2 regions of the Bacillus sp. ISL-47 genome follow, and region 2 is predicted to be linked to the other one. Evidence: riboswitches for the same ligand, from Rfam matches in the RefSeq annotation. Region 2 holds a riboswitch; the other holds the start of a gene.
What was found. A riboswitch is a leader RNA that binds a small molecule or an ion and turns the genes downstream of it on or off. The one in region 2 is predicted to bind S-adenosylmethionine.

Region 1: linked by a shared signal. The riboswitch ahead of metK (methionine adenosyltransferase) and the one ahead of J7I93_RS21345 (homoserine dehydrogenase) in region 2 are both predicted to bind S-adenosylmethionine.

What each region holds. Positions count from the first base shown of each region.
Region 1 is NZ_JAGGQS010000093.1:1,618-8,029, reverse strand. It holds partial or broken gene asnB (asparagine synthase (glutamine-hydrolyzing)) at 1-538, opposite strand, end outside; gene metK (methionine adenosyltransferase) at 833-2,029, opposite strand; SAM riboswitch class I at 2,514-2,630, opposite strand; gene J7I93_RS24825 (thiol-disulfide oxidoreductase DCC family protein) at 2,736-3,110, opposite strand; gene pckA (phosphoenolpyruvate carboxykinase (ATP)) at 3,329-4,915, shown strand; gene J7I93_RS24815 (hypothetical protein) at 5,142-6,107, opposite strand; gene J7I93_RS24810 (RNA polymerase sigma factor) at 6,082-6,412, opposite strand, start outside.
Region 2 is NZ_JAGGQS010000067.1:21,036-27,447, forward strand. It holds gene yhbH (sporulation protein YhbH) at 1-971, shown strand, start outside; gene J7I93_RS21335 (YsnF/AvaK domain-containing protein) at 1,194-2,033, opposite strand; gene J7I93_RS21340 (NUDIX hydrolase) at 2,328-2,960, shown strand; SAM riboswitch class I at 3,059-3,163, shown strand; gene J7I93_RS21345 (homoserine dehydrogenase) at 3,270-4,484, shown strand; gene J7I93_RS21350 (hypothetical protein) at 4,567-4,761, opposite strand; gene J7I93_RS21355 (CBO0543 family protein) at 4,919-5,449, opposite strand; gene J7I93_RS21360 (cation:proton antiporter) at 5,662-6,412, shown strand, end outside.

The DNA.
Region 1 (6,412 bases), on a different contig from region 2:
AATCATAATTCAATACATCATTTTGCAGCGCCAATAGGATGCTCTTCTTTTCTGAACCAAAGAAGGTACGGTCCCCTTTGTCATAGTAAAAGAAAGGTTTGATCCCGAATGGATCTCTTGCTCCGTATAATGACTGCTCCTGTTTATCCCAAATTACAAAAGCGAACATGCCGCGAAGCTTTTCAACAGCCTTTTCTTTTAAATGGCTGTATAGGGCGATAATAACCTCTGTATCAGAGCTAGTTTCAAAGCTTAAGCCTGCATTGAGAAGTTCTTCACGCAATTCCACATAGTTGTAAATTTCACCATTAAAAATAATCCAATAACGCTCATTTTCATAAGTCAGCGGCTGATGTCCGCTTTCAATATCGATAATACTCAAACGCCGGAAGCCGAATTGGATATGCTCATCAAAATAATATCCCGAATCATCCGGGCCACGATGGGTAATGATATCATTCATATTTTCAAATTGCTCTTTATCTGCGTCACGGTAATTTTGTGCTTTATCATGTACACAACCAATAAAACCACACATTATGTACGTCACCTACTCCATTCTTTTCTCGTTATTTAATATAGCCTAAACGGCTCCTCTGTCTTTAAAAAACATACCCTATAATACTACCACTAATCATTTTAAATTAGCACGGGGATTATGAAAAAAACCTCAGCGGAAAATAAGACCATTATCAGAAGTTTATACGATAACATAAATCGGTAAACGCCTAAAGGGCAGAAAGACCCTAAACGGGTGAATTTTCCCTTATATGTTTAAAGACGTAAAAAAGAAAGCGGGAGTTACATATTAAATGCAACTCCCGCTTTATGATTAAAGGGCTTCAGAACGTAGAATTTCTGCTTTGTCTGTACGCTCCCAAGGAAGATCAACATCTGTACGTCCGAAATGGCCGTAAGCAGCTGTTTGCTTATAGATCGGGCGGCGAAGGTCAAGCATGTTAATAATGCCTGCAGGACGAAGATCAAAGTGCTTTCTAATAAGATCAACAAGCACATCTTCCTCTACTTTTCCTGTGCCGAATGTATCTACAGATATGGATACCGGCTGTGCTACACCAATAGCGTATGCAAGCTGTACTTCCACTTTTTCTGCTAAACCAGCAGCTACAAGGTTTTTCGCAACATAACGTGCAGCATAGGCAGCAGAACGGTCAACCTTTGTAGGATCCTTACCGGAGAACGCTCCGCCGCCGTGGCGTGCATAACCGCCGTAAGTATCTACAATGATTTTTCGTCCCGTTAACCCTGCGTCCCCTTGAGGTCCGCCGATAACGAAACGTCCTGTTGGATTAATGAAGTATTTTGTATCCTCATCGATTAGTTCTTTCGGAACAACCGGATTGATGACATGTTCCTTCAGGTTGCGCTGGATTTGCTCCAGACTGATTTCCGGATGATGCTGAGTGGAAATAACAATCGTATCAATACGGACAGGCTTGTCATTTTCATCATACTCAACCGTTACCTGAGTTTTGCCGTCCGGACGAAGGTAGGGAAGAATCTCTTCTTTGCGCACTTCTGTCAGGCGGCGGGATATTTTATGTGCTAAAGAAATCGGAAGAGGCATAAGCTCTTTTGTTTCGTTGCAGGCAAAGCCAAACATTAAGCCCTGGTCTCCTGCACCGATTGCTTCGATTTCCTCATCGCTCATATTTCCTTCGCGTGCTTCCAACGCCTGGTCAACACCCATGGCGATATCCGCTGACTGTTCGTCAATGGAAGTTAAGACTGCACATGTTTCAGAGTCGAAACCATATTTAGCACGGGTATAACCGATTTCTTTCACCGTTTCACGAACGATTTTTGGAATATCTACGTATGTAGATGTTGTGATTTCACCTGCGACTAATACAAGTCCTGTTGTTACAGAAGTTTCTGCAGCAACGCGGGCATTCGCATCTTTAGATAAAATCGCATCTAAAATTGCATCAGAAATTTGGTCACAAATTTTATCCGGATGACCTTCAGTAACTGATTCAGAAGTAAACAAACGACGCTTTGTTGACATCTGGCTTCCTCCTTATAAATAGAAAATTGAGCGAGAATTAGAAACGCGGAAGCAGCCTCAAAAAAAACTTTTTCCTGGCATTTCAAGGATCTCTGTTTGATACGGAACTCATTCCCTTAGTAGTATGAAATAAACATGGAGTTTTTATTAAGAAAATTGGAAACGCTGACCACAAAGCCAAGGTTCATTTTCTTAAGCACCGCTGGAAGCTGCCTTTAAAAAAGCAAACTCGCTAGCAGAGCCAGGCCATAAAACTCACATAAATAGTACATTCCAAAAGCCGTTCATTTCATTGCCAGTTTAAAAGCGCAAGCACCCGGGTAGCTCCGACAAGCATAAGACAGGCCCTGAAGGAAGGCGTTTTTTGCCTTCTGCAAGGGAATGGCTTATGACCTCGAGGAGCTGGGTGCTGGAGCTAGATAAGCAAAATAAAAAACCTTCTCATTAGTGAAAAGGTTGAAAGCAAATCAATTCGCGCCTTTCACTCTTATCGTTCAAGGAATTACGTCCTTGCGTCAGGTTAGCACCTTTGCTGTTTATTGCCTTTTAGCAGGTTGCTGGGTTTCATAGGGCCTGTCCCTCCACCAGCTCGGGATAAGAGAGTATCCGTTCAAGGTTGAATCATACCGTATTTTATCGATTTATGTCAACAAATTTTAATCAATTTCTTTATTAAAATTTCCCTTAAGAAAATAAGGTGATACCCTTACAGAGAACAGCTTCCGTCATCACACTTATTCTTTAAGAATTTATGCCTGTTTTTAGCGGTCCATTGATAAATGGGATTTCCGATTATAGGTGTAAATGGGATATATAATAGAATGCTTACTAAAAAGGTTGCAGGAAATTGCAGCAGAAGTCTCCTTACGGCATAGTACCCTTTTTTAATATCACCATTAGGACTAATGATATGAAGTTCTTTTCGCAACTCCTGTTTGGAAAACGAAATGGAGTTCGGATTTTTTTCATATTCCTGCAAGGAAACCCACTCGACCCTATTCAGCCAATCAAGCTTTTTAGAAAGCCGCTTCGTTTCCTTGCATAAAGAGCACGTTCCATCATAAAGGGCAATTGTCTTCATTAATACCAGTCCCATGTTCAGACTTAACACTTTCTTCTATTTTAACATATACCGGTTATAAGGCGTTAAAATGTATTTTTTAGTCTAATTGTGATATTTCTATAACATTGGGTAAAAATTTATCACAATAGTATAGACTAATTAATTTAATGTGTTATACTAATTTTGAGATGTAATCACTTTCATAAAAAAATCGGAAAAAGGAAGGTATTCATCAGATGAACTCTGTAAGCATATCAAACGAATTGAGCGAATTACTAAATGGCAGCAACATTCAAGTACAATTATCTGTTCCTCAGCTTGTGGAAAAAGTTTTAAACCGTAACGAAGGGTCTCTTACATCAACTGGTGCCGTACGTGCTACTACTGGAAAGTATACAGGACGATCCCCTAAAGATAAATACATTGTTGAAGAAGCATCAAATAAAGATAAAATTGACTGGGGCAGCGTAAACCAGCCAATTTCTGAAGAAGCATTCTCTAATCTTTATAATAAAGTAATAAACTACTTAAAAGAAAAAGAAGAAGTATTTGTTTTCAAAGGCTTTGCAGGTGCCGATAAAAAGCATCGCATGCCAATCCAGGTCATCAACGAATATGCTTGGCACAACCTGTTCGCACACCAATTATTTATTCGTCCGGCAGAAGATGAGCTTCTTGACCATGAATCAGAGTTTACTGTGATTTCTGCGCCTAACTTCAAAGCAGATCCTGCTGTTGATGGCACAAAATCCGAAACATTTATCATCATTTCATTCGAACGCCGCACTGTTTTGATCGGTGGTACAGAATATGCTGGCGAAATGAAAAAGTCCATTTTCTCTGTGATGAACTATATGCTTCCAGAAAACGGAATCCTTCCTATGCATTGTTCAGCAAACGTTGGACGTGAAGGCGATGTTGCTTTATTCTTCGGTTTATCAGGAACTGGAAAAACAACATTGTCTGCTGATCCAAACCGCCGCTTAATCGGTGATGATGAGCACGGCTGGTCAGCAAATGGCGTATTCAACATTGAAGGCGGATGCTACGCGAAATGCATCAACTTATCACGCGAAAAAGAACCGCAAATTTTCGATGCAATCCGCTTTGGGGCCGTATTGGAAAATGTAGTGATTAACAGCGAAAATCGCGTGGCTGATTACGATGACAGCACACTAACTGAAAATACACGTGCGGCATACCAGCTGCAGGCCATCGATAATATCGTTGACCCAAGCATTGCCGGACACCCTAATACAATTGTATTCTTAACAGCTGACGCATTTGGCGTATTGCCTCCAATTTCTAAACTTTCAAAAGAGCAGGCAATGTACCATTTCTTAAGCGGCTATACTTCCAAGCTTGCTGGAACTGAGCGCGGCATTACATCACCGCAGGCAACATTCTCAACTTGCTTCGGATCACCATTTCTTCCGCTGCCTGCAAACCGCTATGCTGAAATGCTAGGTGAAAAAATCGATGAGCATAACGCAAAAGTCTTCCTTGTGAACACAGGCTGGACTGGCGGAGAGTACGGAGTCGGCGAACGTATGAAGCTTGCCTACACACGTGCAATGATAGAAGCTGCTCTTGAAGGCGAACTGAACAACGTAGACACAATCAAAGACGAAATCTTTGGCCTTGAAATTCCACAGCACGTAACAGGTGTACCTGATGAAGTCCTTCAGCCAAACAAAACATGGGCTGACCAGGCTGCTTATGAATTTAAAGCGAAAGAACTCGCATCAAAATTCCGTGAGAACTTCAAGAAATTCACAAGCGTTTCCTCTGAAATCGAAGAAAAAGGCGGACCAATCGCATAATAAAAAAGGGAATTGCCGTTTGAGAGCGGCAATTCCTTTTTTACTTGGTTATTGCATGTGTCCTTTTATTCCTGTATTTCCCGGTATTCACGTTTTTTCGGCTATTAGTTGTCTGTTCTCTCAATTACCAGATAGAATCGTATGATTGAATCTCTTTTTCCCCCTTCCCTCTCATTTAGCGTTTTCTTTTCTAACAGGAAAGGCTACCATTAGCTTCCTCCTTAAGCTAATCCTCCTCATCAACCGGCTTCCTCACCTCAATGGGTACTGATTGTTTTAGAGCACCCAGTCTGTATCTACCGCTTTTGTTAAATACGATATCACCAGTATACATGCTTACTTTTTTACCAGAGTCTGCTTTAATATAATCTGTTTTTCCTGAAAAAAGAAATACCTCAGTTGTTCCGTCTTCGAAACTAAACAGTTCAAGTTCCACTTGCTCAGGCAGATCTTCTCCTTCAACCTCGATCTTTACATTTTTAAAGGTTCCTGCCACCAGGTCTTCCTGTGAAATCATTAATGTGGAGTCACCCATTTTTACATAAGATTCCTTCACGTATATGGAGAATTCTTCAAACGTTCTTTCTCCAAACATGAACTTCAGATTCCAGATGCCATGTTTTTCAAAAGGCTTGAAGCTTGTCAAAGCGTGGGCATCAGAGCCATAAATACCTGCGTTTAAGGGGAATGAAGCAATCTTCTGTGTAAAGCCAGTATCCACATGGACTGCTTCCACTTTCATATTTTGATAAACCTGCTCGCCAGGCTTCCACCATAAATAGACCATGATTTTCGCTACACTTCTGCCGTCACCGGCAATCCATTCAGGAGGACTTAACAAACTGACCCTGCCAGGAATGCCAAAATTTGAATCGGGATAGACAGGTTTCCCATCTTGACCAAGAAGCGCAAAATATTCACCGCTTTCCGCTCTTTCAACCACTCCTCCCAGATGATTTTCTGGTTCGCTTTTATTCTCCAAAACTAAAATAGGGGCAATGATAAGTACTGAAAGAATGGCAGCCAAAACACCAGCCCGTTGAAAAGAAAAACTAAATTTTCTTTTGGGCGCCTTTTGTTTGCGAATGCTGTGTATAATTCTATTTTTCTGATCGCCATTTAGTTCATGGGCAGGGAGTTCCTTCAATTTCTCGAGCATCTCTTTATCAGAAAGATGTGTCACTTTGCTCATCCTCCTTTAATAGCAAATTTAATTTTTTTACTGCACGGTGAAAGGTCACATTCACCTTATTTTCTGTCCATCCCAGGACCTCTCCAGTCTCTTCAGCTGATAGTTCGGCAATCCCTCTTAGCAGGACTACGTCACGGTAGTTCGTTTTCAATGTATGAATAGCCCCTAATAACCGGGCAGTTTCCGCCTTTTTTATGAATAGCTCTTCTGTGATTGCTGATTCTATTTGTGAAGGCTGCCTTGACAATTTTTCCTTAAGGTTTTGCCAGACACTTCTTTTTCTATAAAAATCAATGGCTGCATTG
Region 2 (6,412 bases):
AATACAAAATCCGTTATAACTATGATAAAAATAAACATGTCGGCCAAGGCGATGGAGATAGCCAGATTGGAGATGTAGTGGCACGCGATGGTTCCGGCAGCCAAAAAGGACCCGGAAAAGGGCAGGGAGCAGGCGACCAGGCAGGCGAGGATTATTTCGAAGCGGAAGTTTCATTAATGGAAATTGAAGAAGCACTTTTTAAACAGCTGGAATTGCCTAATTTAAAGAAAAAAGAACAGGATGAAAACCTGGTGGAAAACATTGAATTTAACGATATACGGAAAACAGGTCTTATGGGCAATATTGATAAAAAACGAACGATGATGTCGGCATTCAAAAGAAATGCGATGACCGGGAAGGCTGCATTCCACCCCATTTATAAGGAAGATCTGAAGTTCAAAACCTGGAATGAAATTGTAAAGCCCGACTCAAAAGCAGTTGTTCTTGCTATGATGGATACGAGCGGAAGTATGGGGATATGGGAAAAGTATATGGCCAGAAGCTTTTTCTTCTGGATGACCCGATTCCTGAGAACCAAGTATGAGACGGTAGAAATAGAGTTTATTGCCCACCATACGGAAGCAAAGGTGGTCTCAGAGGAGGATTTCTTCTCCAAGGGGGAAAGCGGTGGAACGATTTGCTCATCTGCGTACCGAAAAGCGCTTGAACTTATTGATACAAAATATAACCCGCGAAAGTATAATATTTATCCGTTCCATTTCTCTGATGGTGATAACCTGACCTCTGATAATGCCCGTTGTGTTAAGCTTGTAGAAGACCTTATGAAAGTGTCCAATATGTTTGGATACGGTGAGGTTAACCAGTATAACCGCCACTCGACCCTTATGTCCGCGTATAAAAACATCAAAAATGACGATTTTCGATATTATATCCTTAAGCAAAAAGCTGACGTATTCCACGCTATGAAGAGCTTTTTCAAACAGGAAGATGAAAAGAAGGTGTATGCGTAAAAAGAGGGGGAAACCTCTCTTTTTATTATTTTCGCAGAAAAAAGACCCCTAAATCGAGGCCCTAAAAAATGTGTCCATATGGCATTGAAAAAGACTTCTAGTCCGGAAAATACCTGCAGATGCTATACCAGCACGAGAATGCTATTTAATTTCCGTCATTTTGCCACCCCCTGGTTCGACGAATATATCCATTATTCGTAATATATTAGGGTGAAAAACTATTTACAGCTTGTCTTTGTTTAATCGGCCATCTGTGTCCAATTCAGCATTGGCCTTAATATCTACTTCTTCATGCTTTACTTTTTCGGTGATGGTCTCAGTATCCTGGACCTTTCTTTTCCCAATCACGATCTCTTCCGTCACCACTGGTTTTTTTTCTACATGGAGAATTTCTTCTTTCAGCGGCACACGGATGGTTTCTTCTTCATCTATGAGTGTTTGGGTGTCTGCAGTTGAGTTTGCCGGTTTACGCCGCTTAATAAAAGCTTCTTCATGCGAGACAGGAACATCAACGTTTTGCTGTTCCTCGACAACTTTTTTGGTAACCTCCACATCACCTGACTTTTCGGCCAGTTTTTTAATATCCAGTTGTTCTTCTTTTACCTTGAGCACCTCTTCACGGGCCGAGGCACTTTCCCGGTAGGCTTCAGCTCGTTCCTCTGTCTGCACCTGACTTTCATTCTGGGCAGAAGGGTATGTGCCATAGTGGTCGACGATTAAGACATACTTTCCATCGAAAACCATGCTGGCATACTCATCCAGGTCATGCTCATCAAATCTTGTTCCGTCTTTTTTATCAGGATCTATTCCTGAACTCGTTGCGGGGTCTTCACCCATAAATAGCGCTTTTACGGAGTCAAGGAAGCGCTGGTTGCCCAGTTCCTGGGATCCGACAATTTTTAGGTTTACACCATAATTGTCTGCAAAGCTATCAAGATTTGCTCCATCTTTTGAAACAATAACCAGGTTTTCTTTTTGGTACCCGTTGGACTCTGCTCTTTCAATTGCATCTTTGAGCTCATGCTGTGTATCATAACCGCCGATTAATATATTTTTCTTCATATTTTCTCACTCCTATAGTCTTGTTTTTTTCTTACTTTCCCGGAAGAGCGTCTCGGGAAACTCTATTAATAGATTAGGGAGCAAGGACGATACGAAAAATATTAATTTAGGCGGCTAAGCGAGAGCCTGAGCAGGCATGGTTTCCTGCATGAAACTATTTTTCCATGCAAGTAAAATATAAACGAATCCCGAATATTTAACAGGTACAAGCCGTATGAATTAATAAATCTAGGTGAATACAGTATGATAGTGATATCACTCTATTATCTGGAACTTGCTGCTGGAGGTGGATATATGGAGATTGAGAAGCTGGCTAAAAAGCTGAAAGTCCGAACCCCTGTTATATTAGGGAGTGAGCGGTTTTCGAAATTTGCCATTTTGCTTCCGCTGGTTGAAATGAATGATGAAATTCATGTTCTGTTTGAAGTGCGTTCGCTTAAAATGAGGAGGCAGCCTGGTGAGGTATGTTTTCCGGGAGGAAGAATTGATCCTGGCGACAGGGATGAAGAACATACTGCTATCCGTGAGACATCAGAGGAACTGGGTATTGGCGAAGGTAGCATCACAGATGTTTCTCCGTTAGATTACATGATTTCTCTTGGGCAAATCATCTATCCTTATGCAGGCATTATTAAAAACCCCAGTCAAATTGTGCCTAATCCTGCGGAAGTGGAGGAGATCTTTACTGTACCGCTTTCGTTTCTCAAGGAAGTAAAGCCGGAAACTTACCACGTGAATTTTAAGGTAGAGCCTGAAGAGAATTTTCCTTTCGACTTAATCGTTGGAGGCGAGAATTATAATTGGCAAACAAGGAAGATGGAAGAGGTATTTTACTATTTTGAGGACAAAGTTATTTGGGGACTCACAGCAAGGATTCTTAAGCATTTCCTTGAAATCATTTACGAAACCCCTAGTGAGAATAATTAAAAATGAAAGCGTTTTATGAAAACTATTTTTAAAAAAGTGGTTGACGCGGCTCATTTAAATGTTTATGATTTATTTTATTAATTTAAATACTTAAAAACTTCTTATCAAGAGAGGCGGAGGGACTGACCCTATGAAGCCTCGGCAACCAGCATATATATGCCCGGTGCCAAATTCAGAGGAAATTTAATTTCCGAAGATGAGAAGGCGGAATGAATGGTACGTTAATTCAAACCCCTTCTTGTCTGTTATGGGCAGAAGGGGTTTTTTATGTTGATAAAGGCACATTATTAAAGCAGGGGGAATGCAATTATGTCAGCGATATCAGTAGGACTTTTGGGGTTTGGCACAGTAGGAAAAGGTGTTTATGAAACAATAAACAAACATCAGGGACGGCTTAAAGCAATACTTGGAAAAGAAGTGAAAGTCACTGCCATTCTTGTAAAGAATGTAGATAAGCATGCTTTACCTGAAAAGGACGTACTTCTAACTGATGATTTTCAAAAAATAATTGATCTTCCAAAGCTTGATGTAGTGATTGATGCGATTGTTGGGAAGGAGCCGGGCTATACATATTTACGTCAGGCTATTACAAGAGGCTGCCATGTGATAACAGCAAATAAAGAAATGTTTGCGCATCATGGAAGTGAATTAAAAGTGCTGGCAAAAGAGCATAATGTTTCATTGGGCTTTGAAGCAACGGTAGGAGGCGGGATTCCCATTATCCAGACTCTCAAGCAGCTGCTTAATGCAAATAAAATTGAGAGGATTGAAGGCATCCTAAATGGCACCTCCAATTTTATTCTAACAAGTATGCGCGAAGAAAAGCTTTCATTTGAAGCCGCGTTAAAAATCGCCCAGGAAAAAGGGTACGCAGAAGCAGACCCTGAAAACGACATCGAAGGATACGATGCTTTTTATAAAGCCGTCGTCCTGAGTGAACTTGTATTCGGGAAGGCGCCGGAGTGGGAGAAATCAACAAGGATAGGCATTACCGATATTTCAATTGAGCAAATTAATATTGCTTCTTCCCTGGGCTTAAGGTTTAAGCATGTGGCTTCTCTTGAGAAGGAAAAAAGTGCAGTCCAATGTACAGTGAAGCCCGTATTGGTTGGAGAGTCCCATCCGTTGTACAGGGTTGAAGGGGTACAAAACGCGGTTTCAATTGATGCAGATATTGTGGGGAATATAAGCCTCCAAGGGCCTGGAGCGGGAATGTTTCCAACAGCGAGTGCCATCATAGAGGACTTGATTCATCTTGGTACAAATGATTTCCCAGCTGTCTTTGAAGAATTTAATGCTGAAGGAATAGATGCGGGCTTGCCTATTTGGGCATTGTTCGGTGGAGCGGACAAAGCAGAATTGCCTGAAGACTTTGATATCCTTGGAAGAGTTTCAGCGGATGCGGTGATTGTAAAGGCCTCAGAGGCAGCTGTAGCCTCATTGGAGGATAACACTGTAGTTGCTTACCAAATACTTGGAGATCATGGCTTTGTGGAAATACTGGCAGAATTGCAGCCAGTATAAGAAGTGAAGTCTATAAAAAAAAAACAGGAGGAGCAGCTTATGGGCTGCCCCTCCTGCATTATGCTTATAGAGATGGTGGATGTTATGCCTGCTGATTTTTCAATAAAGACTGATTTAGTCCGGAGTATAGATCCTTCACATGAACCGTCACTATCTTGGCGCCAATCTGGACATGGACCATATTATCAAAAACAGCTGTTACCAGGCCGTTTAATGACACATTCGTACCAATATTTAAATCCTTATCAGCAACTTTCACGTTCTTCTTATCTGCCATCGTAACACCATCCCATTCCATTTTATTAATAATCATTCATACAAAGAATATTGCCTTTTTATAGTAAAATAAACGCTCAAATGAAAAAAGTCCAGTAAAAAAGCCTGGTTTTTTATCGACAAATTCCTTTAGGTACCAGGTACCTGTCGAATTTTCTTTAACGGAAGACAGATGATGGCACATTAAACTGGTTCCATAAGAAGATGATAAACAGGATGGACAGGATCCAGGCTGCTACGGGCCGTTTGTGGTGAACTATAAGAATGGTAAACATGGTTGTGTTAAAAAAGATAGACCACTTTAAGCTCCATCCATTAGAGTATTTAATCAGGTTTAATTTAATGTCAATGATTTCATTAACAGTATAGAGGAGAACCCAGCCTGCAATGTAAAGGATCTTCTTAAATAAGCTGCGGTTTTTGGGGAATCTGTATAAAAAAATGAGAATGGTGGCTGGGTATTTAACGGCCATGATGGAAAAAGTGACATGAGTGTTGGTCAGGTGGACTTGCTCATCAAATCCCTGTGGATTATATCTCCACATTGGATAGTGGTCAGATAACAAATATAAATAAAGAAAGTCCCCCAAGATGAAGAAAAGCAGGGTGGGATAATAATTTCTCCAGTTTCTCCAGTCTCCCCATTTCCATAAAGCAAAAAACCATACAAAAGCATAGAGCGCATTCAATCGATTCATCCCCTTACCAGTACACAAACCTGTTATTCCTATATTATCCAAGTGAAATAAGTTTTAAAAAAAATAAAATAGGACTTTAGTTTGTTTTTTTCAGTGATTTTCCCTTAATCCGAAATTGGTCCTAACTTACAGGAATGAATTTGCGAGGAAAGGGGTATGGATAGTTCATAAATATAGCTTACAAAAAGGATGATATACTGCACATGAATATGCCTCTTGCCATAGGGCTAATATTTCTTGTCCTATTTATAACTGCTCTGATCGGGATAAAAATCCTAAGGATACCTGATATTGTTATTTATATTATTTTAGGAGCCGGAATCGGCTTTTTCGGATATTTCCAGGATACAAAGGTAATTGAGGTTGCTGGAGAGATAGGTCTAATCCTGCTATTCTTCCTGCTTGGAATGAAATTCTCTGTTCGTGAATTAAGAAAAAATGGGAATAAAGTTTGGAAACCAGGTCTTTTGGATGTCCTGCTTGGTGTGGGTGTGACAACAGCAATTGCCTATATTGCTGGCCAAAACTTATTTGTATCGCTGTTAATCGGAGGAATTGTATATGCTACAAGCTCCTCTATTACGGTTAAGCTGCTGGAAAGCAAAGGTCGCCTTGACAATAAGGATTCCGAATATATACTTTCCCTTTTAATTTTTGAGGATCTAATTGCGCCTATCCTGGTGACAGTTTTAATTGGATTAAGCGGAGAAAGCTTTTCATTTGTAGATTTTCTTTTAATCTTTCTTAAAGTAGCCCTCTTAGCCGGAATTGCTATATGGATGAGCAGAATTGTTCTTCATAAAGCCCAGCATTGGATGAAAAAGGTTGCGAATGAAGATTCGTTTTTAATTTTAGTATTGGGAGTAGCGATTACTTATGGAGGATTCGCTGTATTCCTTGGGCTTTCAGAGGTAATTGGCGCTTTTCTAGCTGGAATCATGCTTGCCGGAACGG